2 regions of the Nocardioides sp. S5-5 genome follow, and region 2 is predicted to be linked to the other one. Evidence: riboswitches for the same ligand, from Rfam matches in the RefSeq annotation. Region 2 holds a riboswitch; the other holds the start of a gene.
The links. A riboswitch is a leader RNA that binds a small molecule or an ion and turns the genes downstream of it on or off. The one in region 2 is predicted to bind glycine.
Positions count from the first base shown of each region.

Region 1: linked by a shared signal. The riboswitch ahead of gcvT (glycine cleavage system aminomethyltransferase GcvT) and the one ahead of gcvP (aminomethyl-transferring glycine dehydrogenase) in region 2 are both predicted to bind glycine.

Region 1 is NZ_CP199913.1:2,022,086-2,029,223, reverse strand. It holds gene ACUP6Y_RS09550 (hypothetical protein) at 1-262, opposite strand, end outside; gene ACUP6Y_RS09545 (5'-3' exonuclease) at 472-1,476, shown strand; gene ACUP6Y_RS09540 (endonuclease/exonuclease/phosphatase family protein) at 1,542-2,768, opposite strand; gene ACUP6Y_RS09535 (SDR family NAD(P)-dependent oxidoreductase) at 2,863-4,374, opposite strand; glycine riboswitch at 4,460-4,555, shown strand; glycine riboswitch at 4,556-4,657, shown strand; gene gcvT (glycine cleavage system aminomethyltransferase GcvT) at 4,711-5,829, shown strand; gene gcvH (glycine cleavage system protein GcvH) at 5,843-6,217, shown strand; gene ACUP6Y_RS09520 (L-serine ammonia-lyase) at 6,279-7,138, shown strand, end outside.
Region 2 is NZ_CP199913.1:182,622-189,759, reverse strand. It holds gene gcvT (glycine cleavage system aminomethyltransferase GcvT) at 1-76, opposite strand, end outside; gene gcvP (aminomethyl-transferring glycine dehydrogenase) at 113-2,965, opposite strand; glycine riboswitch at 3,009-3,100, opposite strand; glycine riboswitch at 3,101-3,206, opposite strand; gene ACUP6Y_RS00820 (MSMEG_1061 family FMN-dependent PPOX-type flavoprotein) at 3,250-3,939, opposite strand; gene ACUP6Y_RS00815 (PDR/VanB family oxidoreductase) at 3,932-4,888, opposite strand; gene ACUP6Y_RS00810 (hydantoinase/oxoprolinase family protein) at 4,885-6,462, opposite strand; gene ACUP6Y_RS00805 (TatD family hydrolase) at 6,452-7,138, opposite strand, start outside.

The sequences.
Region 1 (7,138 bases), 1.8 Mb from region 2:
CGCCGATCTTCAGCCGACCGCCCTCGCGCACCAGCGCCACCTCCCCGCGGCGCGGGCGCCGGTCGGTCGAGACCAGCAGCTCGGTCCCGGCCGGCCAGCCGTGGGAGGCGAGCGCGTCGTTGCGCAGCCGGATCCGGACGTCCTCGCCGTCCGCGCCGGCCTTCGCCGCCGGGCGGGCTCGAGCCACGGGCGGCTCCGGCGGGGGCAGGTCGAGCGGCAGGCACTCCTGGGCCGCCGCCACACCAGCTCGGACCGAACGCATGTTCGAAGCGTACCGGAAGGCCTAGCCACTAGATGAGCAACGCCAAGGGGTCGTGCGTTGAGCGCCGCTCGGCGCCGCGTCGGCAAGGCGTCGGCGCGAGGGCATGCCGGGCGCACGTCGAGCGTCGGCAACGCAGCCGACGTGGATGCTGGGTGGGGCTCGGCGTGCGAGAGCTTGGAGTTACTCATCTAGGGTCGGGGACGATCGCCATGAACCCCATCCCGGACCGCCCCCGCAGACTGCTGCTCGCCGTCGACGCACCGTCGCTGCTGCACCGCAACCACCACGCGCGCGCCCACACCCGGCACCGCGACCGCGGCGGGCGGCCGGCGTGGGCGCTGCACGGCATGCTGCGCCAGATCATCGAGTCGATCGACCAGTTCGCGCCGGACGCGGTGATCTTCGGGCTCGACGACCGGGTGGCGTCGGACCGCCGCGACGCCTATCCCGACTACAAGGCGGGCCGGGCCGAGAAGGACCCCGACCTGGTCGACCAGCTGGACCGGGCCGGGGCGCTGCTCGACGCGCTCGGCCTGGCCACGCTCACCCCGCCCGGCCTGGAGGCCGACGACGTCAACGCGTCGGCCGCGACCTGGGCCGGCGAGAACGGCTGGGACTGCGTGATCATCACCTCCGACCGCGACTCGTTCGCCCACATCAGCGAGCACACCCGGGTGCTGCGGCTGATCAACGGCGGGATCAACGGCTCTCCCCTGCTCACCTCGGCCCACCTGCGCTCGATGTACGGCGTGCCGGCGGAGCGCTACCTGGAGTTCGCCGCGGTGCGGGGCGATGCCAGCGACAACCTGCCCGGGGTGCCCGGGATCGGCGAGAAGACCGCCGCCTACCTGCTCTCCCACATCGGCTCGATGCGCGAGATCTGGGCCGACATCGAGCACGACGAGGGCCGCTCGGTCGTCGCGGCGCTGGACGCGTGGGCCGAGGAGACCGGCGCGCGGCGTACCGGCGCGACGGTGCTCAAGCGGCTCTCGGCGCCGGGCGCGCGCGACACCTACGAGTTCAACCTGCGGATGATGGCCGGGCGCACCGACCTCGACCTGGGCCTGACCCCCGACGTCCCGGGTACGCCGGGCCTGCTCCCCCTCGACATCGCCCGGGTCGAGCGCGTGGTCGGCCACCTCGACATGGAGGCGACCACGGCACTCGCGCTGCGGGTGCTCACGGGCGACCCGGCGTCGGTGCCGCGCGGCTGAGACGCTGGCGAGGTGACCGACGCCCAGGACGCCCCGGTCCAGGGCCTCACCGGGCGCGGTGCGGATCAGGGCAGGTACAGGGTCGCCCGGACCGGGTTGTGGTCGGAGGCCATCGGGGTGGCGTAGCGACCGCCCGCCAGGACCGCGATGTTCTCCCAGCTCGGCACGGTGATGCCCGGCGAGACGAAGATCCGGTCGACGTGGGTCGGCCAGGTCGTCGAGCGCGGCGGGTCGGCCTTGAAGGCGTGCGCGGAGTTGAGGTACGGGTAGGTCAGGTGGGCGGCGACGTCGACCGAGTCGGCGTACCCGGCACCCTCCATGACCAGGCGCGGGGTGTCGGTCTGGCCGCGGCGGTCCAGGCCGCGGTGGGAGTTGAAGTCGCCGAGCAGGATCGTCGGCACCCCCGGGAACGCGCCGTTGACCCGGCCGAGCACGTAGGCGGTCTCCTGCTGGCGGGTGCCGTCGGACTTGCCGTCGCGCAGGTGGACCGCGGCGACCGCGACCTGCTTGCCGGTCGCCCGGTGCTGGACCAGCGCGTGGCAGAACCCGTGGTTGCGGTCGCCGAACCTGGTGAAGCGGGTGCCCTTGCTGTTGTGCTTCGGGTCGACGACGGCGTACGCGCTGGAGCGGACGTAGGCGGTCTGGCTGAACAGCTTGCGCTTCTTGCTCTTCTGGGTCTGGCAGGCCAGCGTGTAGCCGCGCTTCTTCATGACCTTGCCGATCCAGCGCTTCTTCTTGCCGTACTTGTGGGCGAGGTGGCCCTCGACGAACACCATGATGTCGGCGTTCATCCGGTCGATGTCGGCGACGACCTTCTTCTGCCGCTTCTTCCACTTCCAGCCGCCGTTGCAGTTCTTCTTCGATCCGCAGGCGACGTTGAACGTGGCCGCGGTGGTCGCCAGCGCGGTCGGCACGACGGCGCGGGACATCGGCGGCGTCACCTTGCAGGCCCGCGGACTGCCCGCGCCACCGGCGTTGGTCATCAGCGCGAAGCAGTACGTCGTGCCGGGGGCCAGGCCCGGCACGGCGGTGCGCGTGCCGGAGACCGCCCGGTAGACCATCTGGCCCGCCAGGATCGGCTCGCCCTCACCCTTCAGCGCGTAGACGTCGTAGGCCGACGCGCCGGGCGCGGCGTCCCAGTCGAGGGTGATCGTCACGGTGCCGTCGGGCTGCACCGCCTGCCCGGAGACCCAGGGAGCGCTCGGGCGGGCGGCGGCGCCCGCGGGCGAGAGCGCGGACAGCACGCCGAGCGCGACGGCGAGAACGGTCAGGAGGCAGAGCAGACGACGCATGGGCTCTACTTTCTCGCAAAGGGACGCCACATGCAGGTCGATCCCCAAAATGGGTGATGACATACCGGTCGGATCGGGATCCGGGACCGGCAGCTCACCAGGGCGAGGGCTCGTAGTCCTTCACGAAGCAGCCGTACAGGTCCTCCCCCGCCTCGCCACGCACGATCGGGTCGTAGACCCGGGCCGCGCCGTCGACCAGGTCGAGCGGCGCGTGCCAGCCCTCGGCGGCGATCCGCAGCTTCTCGTGGTGCGGTCGCTCGTCGGTGATCCAGCCGGTGTCGACGGCCGTCATCAGGATCCGGTCGGTCTCGAACATCTCGCCCGACGAGGTGCGGGTCATCATGTTGAGCGCGGCCTTGGCCATGTTGGTGTGCGGGTGCCCGGCGCCCTTGTAGCGACGGGAGAACTGGCCCTCCATCGCCGAGACGTTGACGATGTACGCGCGGCGGGCGCCGTTCTGGACGGCGGCCCGCAGCGCCGGGCGCAGCCGGGAGTTGATCAGGAAGGGCGCGATCGAGTTGCAGAACTGCACCTCGAGCAGCTCCAACGGGTCGACCTCGTCGAGCACCTGGGTCCAGGAGTTGTTGTCCTGGATGTCGGGGATCAGCCCGCCGGCGTCGATCGCGGTGCCGGCCAGGTGCTGCTCGAGCGAGGCGCCGCCGGCCTTCAGCGCGAGCGCGGTCATCGAGGCGGCATTGTGGGCCGCCAGCGCCGCCTCGGCCGACTCCCCCTCGTGGTGGGCGACGGCGTGGTCGGCCAGGGCGCCGGCGATCGCCGCCGGGTGCGCCTCGGAGATCCGGTCGAAGGCCACCATCTCGGGCAGCTCGATCCCGGTGGGCAGCGGCGCCAGCTCGCCCTCGGTGAGGTGCGTGTAGGCGCCCGGCAGGCGTCGTACGGTCTGGCACGCGTTGTTGATGATGATGTCGAGCGGGCCGTCCGCGGCGACGTCGTCGGTCAGCGCGATGACCTGGGTGGGGTCGCGCAGGTCGATGCCGACGACCTTGAGCCGGTGCAGCCACTCGGCGGAGTCCTCCATCGCGGCGAACCGGCGGACGGCGTCCTTCGGGAACCGGGTGGTGATCGTGGTGTGCGCGCCGTCGCGGAGCAGGCGCAGCGCGATGTACATGCCGATCTTGGCGCGACCACCCGTGAGCAGCGCGCGCTTGCCGGTGAGGTCGGTGCGCTGGTCGCGCTTGGCGTGGCTCATCGCGGCGCAGCGCGGGCACAGCCAGTGGTAGAACGCGTCGACCAGGGTGAAGTCCTCCTTGCAGATGTAGCACCCACGCGCGGTGAGCAGCTCACCGGCGAACGCGCCCTGCGCGGTGGAGACCAGCGGGATGCCGGCGGTCTCGTCGTCGATCCGCATCGGCGAGCCGGTCGCCGTCCTCTCGATGACGTCCTGGTCGTGACGCTGCCGCTCCAGCCGGATCTCGGCGCGCCGCTGCTTCTTGATCAGCTTGTACATGTACGACGCCGCCCGCTTCATGGTGCGCACGTCCTCGTGCTCGGGGTCGAGCAGCGGGACCTGACGGAGGACCTTGAGGGTGATCGCGAGCTCGTCCGGGTCGATCCCGGTCAGCCGCTCGGCGGAGTCGGGGCGAGGCACCGCCCGATGGTACGGGGACCGGCCGCCGGATGCCGTATGCTCGCCCCACGCCATGACCGGCGTCACAACTGAACATCGCGCCGTTCGAACCCCGGCGGGAGAGTCCCAGTCCCACGAGGACGGGCGCCGAAGGAGCAAATCTCCCCAAGAATCTCTCAGGCCCCCTGACCGCCGGGACGAGGCGAACTCTGGAAAGACGGACCGGACCCACCGGCCCGCACCCACGGTGCAAGCCGCCCGACGGGCGGTGAAGCTCTCAGGTAGCGATGACAGAGCGGGGAGGCAGCCCAGCCACGCGCGCGGCACACGCCGTGCGCTCCACGAGGAAGCCTCCCGATGACCACACCTTCCGTGACCCCACGGCTCACTCCGCTCCACGACGTCCATATCGCCCTCGGCGCGTCGTTCACCGACTTCGCGGGCTGGCAGATGCCGGTCCGCTACGGCTCGGAGAGCGTCGAGCACCGCGCCGTGCGGACGACGGCCGGGCTGTTCGACCTCACCCACATGGGCGAGATCGAGCTGACCGGCCCCGGCGCGGGCAACGCGCTGGACCACGCGCTGGTCGGCCGGCCGTCCGCGATCGGCGTGGGCCGGGCGCGCTACTCGATGATCTGCGCCGAGGACGGCGGGATCATCGACGACCTCGTCGTCTACCGGCTCGCCGAGGAGCACTACCTCGTCGTCGCGAACGCCGGCAACGTCGCGGTCGTCGCCCCCGAGCTGGTCGCCCGCGCCGGGGGGTACGACGTCACGGTCCGGGACACGTCGGCGCACTGGGCGCTGCTGGCGGTCCAGGGCCCCGCGTCCGCGGAGATCCTGTCCGGGCTGACCGAGCTCGACGTGCCGTCGCTGAGGTACTACGCGATCGACGCCGGCACGGTCGCCGGCATCGACGTGCTGCTCGCCCGCACCGGCTACACCGGCGAGGACGGCTTCGAGGTCTACTGCAAGCCGGGTGACGCCGCCGCCGTCTGGGAGGCGCTCAGCACGGCCGGCGAGGCACACGGCCTGGTCCCCGCCGGACTCGCCTGCCGCGACACGCTGCGCCTCGAGGCCGGGATGCCGCTCTACGGCCACGAGCTCGACCGGGCCACCACGCCGTACGAGGCCGGTCTGGGCCGGGTCGTCGTCCTCGACAAGCCCGAGGGCTTCGTCGGCCAGGCAGCGCTCGCGAAGCGCAAGGCGGAGGGCCCCCAACGGGTCCTCGTCGGCCTGGCCGCCACCGGTCGCCGCTCCCCGCGCGCCGGCTACCCGGTCCTCGACCCGGCCGGCGGTGCCGAGGTCGGCGTCATCACCAGCGGGTCGCCCTCCCCCACGCTGGAGAGGCCGATCGCGATGGCCTACGTGCCGGTCGCCCTGTCGGCGGTCGGCACCCGACTCCAGGTGTCGCTGCGCGGCACCCTCGAGGACGCCGACGTCGTCGAGCTCCCCTTCTACACCCGCAGCCGCTGAGCAGGAGAACCCCATGAGCAACCCCACCCACCTCCGGTACACCGCCGAGCACGAGTGGATCGCCGTCGACGGCGACACCGCCAAGGTCGGCGTGACCGCCTATGCCGCGGACGCCCTCGGCGACGTCGTGTACGTCGACCTGCCCGCCGTCGGCACCGCCGTCACCGCCGGCGAGTCCTGCGGCGAGCTCGAGTCGACCAAGTCGGTCAGCGACCTGTACGCCCCGGTCACCGGCGAGGTGGTCGAGGTCAACGACGCCGTCGACGCCGACCCGAGCCTGGTCAACAGCGACCCGTTCGGCCAGGGCTGGCTGTTCGTCGTCAAGGTGACCGCGACCGGCGAGCTGATGGACGCGGCGGCCTACGACTCCCTGATCGCCTCGACGTGACAGCGGGGTCCATGCGGGCGGCTGTACCGTCGAATCATGGAACGCAGGAGCGAGTGACCCGATGGCGCTGAGCGTCTTCGACCTCTACTCCATCGGCATCGGGCCGTCGTCGTCCCACACGGTCGGCCCGATGCGGGCGGCGCGCACCTTCGCCACCGGCCTCGCGGTCGACGGGGAGCTGCCGCGGGTCGCGCGGGTGCGGGCGGAGCTGTTCGGCTCGCTCGGCGCGACCGGGCACGGCCACGGCTCGGTCAAGGCCGTGATCCTCGGGCTCGAGGGTGACGACCCGGCGACCACCGACACCGCGACGTACGACGCCCGGGTGGCCGCGATCCTCGAGCACGAGCAGCTCCGGATCGCCGGCGAGCGGGCCGTCCGCTTCGAGGCCGACGACGTCGTCATGCACCGCCGCCAGTCGCTGCCCGCGCACCCGAACGGCATGGTGTTCACGGCGTACGACGCCGAGGGCGCCGAGCTGCGCGCTCGCACCTACTACTCGGTGGGCGGCGGCTTCGTGGTCGACGAGACCCAGGTCGGCGCGGACCGGGTGGTCGTGGACGACACGGTGCTGCCGCACCCGTTCACGACCGGCGGCGAGCTGCTCGCCGTGTGCCGCGAGGCCGAGATGAGCGTCTCCGACGTGATGCTCGCCAACGAGCTGACCTGGCGCACCGAGGCCGAGGTGCGGACCGGGCTGCTGGAGATCTGGCGGGTGATGGCCGCCTGCATCGAGGAGGGCTGCCACCGCGAGGGCGTCCTCCCGGGCGGCCTCAAGGTCCCCCGTCGCGCACCCGAGCTGCATGCGAAGCTCTGCGCGGCCGGCAGTCAGGATCCGCTCGACGTCATCGACTGGGTCAACCTGTTCGCGCTCGCGGTCAACGAGCAGAACGCCTCCGGCGGCCGGATCGTGACCGCGCCCAC
Region 2 (7,138 bases):
GCCAGCCGGCGAAGTCGGTGAAGCTCGCCCCCAGGCCGGCATGGACCTCGTGCAGCGGGGTGGTTCGAGAGGACACGGCAGTGCTCCTAGGTGGTGGCGTGGGTGGGGTTGGTCAGTTCTCGAAGTCGGCGATCGGCGGGCAGGAGCAGACCAGGTTGCGGTCGCCGTAGGCCTGCTCGATGCGGCGCACAGGAGGCCAGTACTTGCCGGCCGGCGTGCCGGCCGGGAAGACCGCCTCCTCCCGCGTGTACGACGCCGTCCACTCCTCGACCAGGCAGGCGGCCGTGTGCGGGGCGTGCCGCAGCGGGCTGTCCTCGGCGGTCCAGCGGCCGCTGGCGACGGCATCGATCTCGGCGCGGATCGCGACCATCGCTGCGACGAACCGGTCGAGCTCGGCGAGGTCCTCGGACTCGGTCGGCTCGATCATCAGCGTGCCCGCGACCGGGAAGCTCATGGTCGGGGCGTGGAAGCCGTGGTCGATGAGCCGCTTCGCGACGTCGTCGACGGAGACGCCCGTCTCGGCGGTGAGCGGCCGCAGGTCGACGATGCACTCGTGCGCGACGAGTCCGTTCTCGGCGGTGTAGAGCAGCGGGAAGTGAGGAGCGAGGCGGTGGGCGAGGTAGTTGGCGCCGAGCACCGCCGTCTGGGTCGCCCGGCGCAGCCCGTCGGCCCCCATCATCCGGCCATAGGCCCACGCGATCGGCAGCACGCCCGCCGAGCCGTAGGGCGCGGCACTGATCGGCCCGATGCCCGCGCGCTGCTCCGGGACCGGGTGCAGCGGGTGGCTCGGCAGGTACGGCGCCAGGTGGGCCGCGACCGCAACGGGACCGACGCCCGGGCCGCCGCCACCATGGGGGATCGCGAAGGTCTTGTGGAGGTTGAGGTGCGAGACGTCGCCGCCGAACTCCCCCGGGCGCGCGATGCCGACCAGCGCGTTGAGGTTGGCGCCGTCGACGTACACCTGGCCGCCGTGGCGGTGCACCAGGTCGCACAGGTCGGTGATGCCGGTCTCGTAGACGCCGTGGGTGGACGGGTAGGTCACCATCACGGCGGCGAGCCGGTCGGCGTGCTCGGCGCACTTCGCGGCCAGGTCGTCGAGGTCGACGGTGCCGTCCTCGCGGGAGGCCACGACGACGACCCGGAAGCCGGCGAGCACCGCGGAGGCGGCGTTGGTGCCGTGGGCGCTGGAGGGGATCAGGCAGACGTCGCGCTGCGCCTCGCCGCGGTCGTGGTGGTAGGCGCGGATGGCGAGCAGGCCGGCGAGCTCGCCCTGCGAGCCCGCGTTGGGCTGGATCGACACTGCGGCGTACCCGGTGATCTCGGCCAGCCACTCCTCGAGCTGCTCGACGAGGACGCGGTAGCCGGCGACGTCCTCGAGCGGGGCGAGCGGGTGCATGTCGGCGAAGCCGGGCCACGAGATGGGCTCCATCTCCGCGGTGGCGTTGAGCTTCATCGTGCAGGAGCCGAGCGGGATCATCCCGCGGTCCAGCGCGTAGTCCTTGTCGGAGAGCGCCCGCAGGTAGCGCAGCATCGCGGTCTCCGAGCGGTGCCGGTGGAAGACCGGGTGCTCGAGGAAGGCCGAGGTACGACGCACCGCCGCCGGGATCCCGGTGCCCACCTGGACCATGACGCCACCATCGGTCCGCGGCTCGACGGCGTCGACGACGGACGCGACGTGGTCGGCGGTGGTGATCTCCGAGCAGGTGATGCCGACGTGGGTGTCGTCGACCGGGCGCAGCAGGATGCCGGCGGCGCGGGCCCGGGCGACGACGGCCGCGGCGTCCGCGACCTCGACGACGAGGGTGTCGAAGAAGTGCCGGTTGACCCGGCGCACGCCGCGCACCTCCAGCTCGGAGGCGATCTCGGCGGTGCGCGCGTGGACCTGCCCGGCGATCCGGCGCAGGCCGTCGGGGCCGTGGTGGACGGCGTACATGCCGGCGGTGATCGCCAGCAGCACCTGCGCGGTGCAGATGTTGGAGGTCGCCTTGTCGCGGCGGATGTGCTGCTCGCGGGTCTGCAGCGCGAGGCGGTACGCCGGCTGCCCGGACGCGTCGATGGAGACGCCCACGAGCCGTCCGGGCAGGTGCCGCTCGAGGCCCTCGCGGACGGCGATGAAGGCGGCGTGTGGACCGCCGTAGAACATCGGGACGCCGAGGCGCTGGGTGGAGCCGACGGCGATGTCGGCGCCCATCTCGCCGGGCGGGGTGAGCAGGGTGAGCGCGAGGGGGTCGCAGGTCACGGCGACGGACGCACCGCGTGCGGCGGCCTCGGCGGCGATCGGCCGCAGGTCGCGGACCTCGCCCGAGCAGCCGGGGTAGGACGCGAGCAGGCCGAAGAACTCACCGTCCGGGAGGGGCGCGTCGAGGTCGACCAGCTCGACCTCGAGGCCGACGGCCTCGGCCCGGGTGGCGAGCACGGCGAGGGTCTGCGGCAGCGTGTCCGCGTCGACCAGCACCCGCGGGAACCTCGACCGCGACGCGCGGCGCATCACCATGATCGCCTCGACCACCGCGGTGGCCTCGTCGAGCAGCGAGGCGTTCGCGGTCGGCAGGCCGGTGAGGTCGCCGACGACGGTCTGGAAGTTGATCAGCGCCTCGAGCCGGCCCTGGCTGATCTCCGGCTGGTAGGGCGTGTACGCCGTGTACCAGGCCGGGGCCTCCAGCAGGTTGCGGCGGATCACCGGCGGCGTGATCGTCGGGTGGTAGCCGCAGCCGATCATCGCCACGCCGACGTCGTTGCGTCCCGCCAGGACGGCGAGCTCGGCCAGGGCCTCGGTCTCGCTCGCCGGTGCGGGCAGCCGCAGGGGCTCGGGCGAGACGATGCCGGCCGGTACGGCGGCGGCCATCAGCTCGTCGAGGCTCGCGTAGCCGATCTCGGCCAGCATCTTCGCCTGCTCGGAGGCGTCGGTGCCGATGTGGCGCTCGCTGAAGGAGGCGCTTGAAGGGGTGGGGTCGTTCGAGGACACGGAGGCTCCCGTCGTCGAGGGTGCGTGCACCCTGCTTCGCTTGCCTCCCCGCTCTGTCATGGGTACCTGAGAGCTTCACCGCGTGAGCGGCTTGCACCGTGGGCGCAGGACATGGGTCCTGACTTTCCAGAGTTGCCTCGCCGAGCAGTGATGGGGCCTGAGAGTTTCTCGGGGAGAGTTGCTCCTACGGCGCCCCGTCCCGACCCATCGGGTCAGGCGAGGGCTCTCCTGCTTCGGCTTCGAACGGCCGATATGGAGTTGTCTTGGTGCGCCTGGCGCGGTCGTCAGAGGTCGGCCACGTAGCTGTGCGCCAGACCGTCGGTCAGTTCCGACGTCGTAGTGGTCACCGCGGATCGCTCGGTGTTGCGAAGGGAGAACACGTTGCTGCTCATCACCACGTCGGCGGGGTTGACTTGCGCGGCGGGGTCCCAGAGACGGGATCGGATGAGCGCCTTCCCGCAGTGGAAATAGTTCTCTTCGACCTCGACGATGAGCACAAGTTTAGGTACGCGGCCGTCCGCCTCGTGCTGGTGACGGAGGTGAACGTCGTCGGTGACGAATGCCTTTCCGTTGACTCGCAAGGTCTCTCGCATCCCTGGGACGAGAAAAAGCATGCCGATCTCGGAGTTGCACGCGAGGTTCCTGAAGCTGTCGGCCAGAGCGTTGCCCGAACGATCTGGGAGGCTGAGGGTGGCGTCGTCGAGCACCTTCACGAAGCCCGGACCGTCTCCCCGAGGGCTGGAGTCAGCTCCCTTGGCTCCGTGAGTTGCTAGGCAAACGAACGGAGCATGTGCGATGAAGCGCTGGGCCGTCAGACCCAGGTCCCGATCAATCTTGTCTAGCACGGGAGCGTCGGGGGTACCCAGCACATCACAGACCTCCTGGACGCTGAGCCGGCGGACCCGGTCGAGGAGGGAACGGGCGGAGGGGCGCACTGCCGACCCGGAGGCCGGAGTCACGTTGAGCTCAGACATTGAGACTTATCTCTCTGCCGAGGGCGCGCGACACGCACACCATCATGGTGCGGCCTGTTTCCTGTTGTTCGCGGGTCAAGACGTCGTCGCGGTGCTCGGGGCGCCCGGCCAAGATCTCGACTTCGCAGGTTCCGCAGACTCCGGAGCGACAACTCGCGCTGACGGGGATGCCGGCTCGCGCCAGTCCGTCGAGTAGGGAGGTATCGGCGTCGACGTTGATGGTCCGTGCGCTCTTGATCGCCCGGACGGTGACCGCGCGATTCACCTGTGGCGGACGCGGCCGAGGCTTGAACCTCTCCACGTGCAGAGAGGAGGGCGACCGTCCGGACCGGGTGACGACTTGTTCCACCGCTACCAGCAATGGCTCAGGTCCGCAGCAGATGAACGCGGCGTCCGTGTCGGCACCCGCGATGATGTCGTCGAGTGGAAGGTGACCGGTTTCGTCGAACGGCCAGTACCGCACGCGGTCGCCGAGGTCTCCGAAGGAGTCGGCGAAAGCCATGGAGCTCCGATTGCGGCTGCCGTAGTCCAAGGTCCATCGGATTCCGGCAGCCTCCGCGGCTCGGATCATCGGGATGATCGGAGTGATGCCGATGCCGCCGGCGATGAAGACGAGCGCCTCCGACTCCGGGAGTGCGAAGTTGTTGCGCGGCGAGCTCATAGTGACGATCTGCCCGGGCCGTAGGAAGTAGTGAACGTATTCGGAGCCTCCGCGGCTCAGCGGGTCCAGAAGGACGGCGATGCGGTAGGAGTTGTACGTAGCGTAGGACTCGATGAGCGAGTACTGACGCTCGACCCGGTTCGGTAGTACCAGGCCAATGTGGGCCCCAGGCTCCCAGGCTGGCAGGTCGCCGTCCAAGCCTCGCAGGAGGACGGAGACGACGCCTTCGGCCTCGTATCGAAGCTCCTCGACCCGCACACGGAGAAACGTGGTCGGGCTGCCGGTCACGACACTCTCCCGAGTGGTCCTGCCGCGCGCACCTGGAGGCGCGTGGCCGGTTCTGGCAGGTACCCGATCGGGGTCTCCGTTACTTCGACGATCTCGATGCGGCTCGGGTCCGCGCCAGCTTGGATGGCCCGCGCGGTTGCGATGTCCGAGGCGTCGTCGATGGCGCGTCGGCGGTCCTGTCCAGCCGGGATGATCGTGTCCCAACGGCTGCTGACTGGGGCGATGGCAACCCCAACCGCATTGGCGACTGCGCCGTGGCTGGGTCGGATCACCTTGGGCATGCGGCCGTGGCCGTCGCTGATGAGGGCCGATCCTCCCCCGACAACCACCAACGAGTTGATCTCGCGGGACAGATTCATACTCTCGACCGCGTCGGCGAGTGTCTCGTCGGCCACTGACATTGCCTGGCCGAGCGTGGCACGCAGGTCAGCGGGAACCGGGTGGCTGCCGATGTCGCCGCGTCCCGCTGCCACGGCTGCGTCGGTCAACGTTGGGACTGAACCGCCAAACACCAAGCCCTCTTGCGCGACGCGATATCCCAGAGATTGGGGGCCGACTCGGACGCCGCCGGAGCCGTCCTGTGTTACGACCGTGCCGCCACCGATGCTGATGCTGAGCACGTCGGGCATTCGGAAATTGGTCTTGACGCCCGCAAGCTCAGCGCCCATCGATGCTTCCCGAGGAAACCCGTCGATGAGTACGCCGAAGTCGGTCGAGGTGCCGCCGACGTCGGCGATGAGGGCGTTGGTCAGACCGGTAAGGAAGGCGGCCCCTCGGATTGAGTTGGCCGGACCTGATCCGATGGTGAAGACCGGGAACCGGGTTGCCTGCTCCAGGCCCATGAGAGTGCCGTCGTTCTGCGCGAAGTAGGTCGCAGCGCGGACTCCGCGCTTCTCCAGGACGGTCTGCAGCGACGACGCCACCTCAGTGGCGACGTGGTGGAGTGCCGCGTTGAGTGCAGTTGCATTCTCGCGCGCCAGCAACCCCAGGGAGCCGACTTCGTGGCTCATAGAGATCCCGACGTGCTCGCCCAGGACCTCGCGAACCACGTCGGCCGTTTCGATTTCTTGGTCACGGTAGGCCGGACTAAACACGCCGGTAATAGCCACCGCATCGACCGTGCCAGCGATGGGCTTGAGGAACTCCATGAGCTCTTCGCGGTCCGTTCGACGAATGGCTCGGCCGGCGACGTAGTTCCCGCCGGTGAGGATCGTGCTGGCCACTACAGCGTTCTCACGCAGATCATGGGGCCAAGGCATCAGCGGCGGGATGCTCCGCGTAGCGGGGGCGCCGAGTCGGATCACGGCAATTTTTGCAAGACCGCGCCGTTCGAGAATGGCGTTGATGCCGTGCGTGGTTCCCAGCATGACCGCGCCAACCCGCTCTACCGAGTCTCCGAGCTGGGCTAGGATTTCATCGAGGGCGCGCTCCACGCCGCCGCTGACGTCGGCAGTTGTGTGTTGCTTCGCCCAAGCCACCACGGTGTCACGCTCGTCGATGGCCACGGCGTCGGTGTGAGTTCCGCCGACATCCAGACCGATGCGGATTGCAGGGGCAGACGGCTCAGTTCGCATTGAAATTCCTGTCATGTGCTGCCTTCACCTCACTGGCGAGGAGGCGGTAGTTGTCGGAGATGATTTCGCTCACCTGTGTGGCGCGCGCGCCCCGCACCTCGCTGATGTACCGCACGATCTCGGCGCAGTCGTGTGGTTGGATGCGGCGGCCCATCCAAGAGAAGTAGGGACCGTCGGTCTCGAGGAGCATTCGATCTGCAGGAATTGACCGGATGAGGTCTCGACCCTCCTCGGTCTCGAGCATGGTCGGGTGGATGGAAAGCCGGAACCCGGCGTCAAGAACCATGGTCAGTTCACCACGGTTCCCTGCGAAGGAATGCAGAACGGCGTGCTCCACCTGGAACCTGGCCAGTGTCCCCACAACCTCCCTGACGGCGCCACGCGAATGTATCGAGTAGCCGCGCGTCGGTCCGGTGAGGTCCAAGACGCGCTCAAGTAGTTCGTGTTGAGCCGCGAACGTGGGGCCGTTGCCAAAGTCCGGTCCGACGGTGTCTGCGATTGGGCGGTCCAAACCTATCTCGGACACCCATGCGAAGCGGGGGGCGATGGCCTCCAGCGTGGCCAGCTCGCTGGCGTTGTAGACGCTCCCCGCGGCCTCGGGGTGAAAGCCGAGTCCGACCTGTGTACCGGGTACGCCACGCAGCAGCTCATCCAGGTGCTGCGCCTCAGAGGGGCG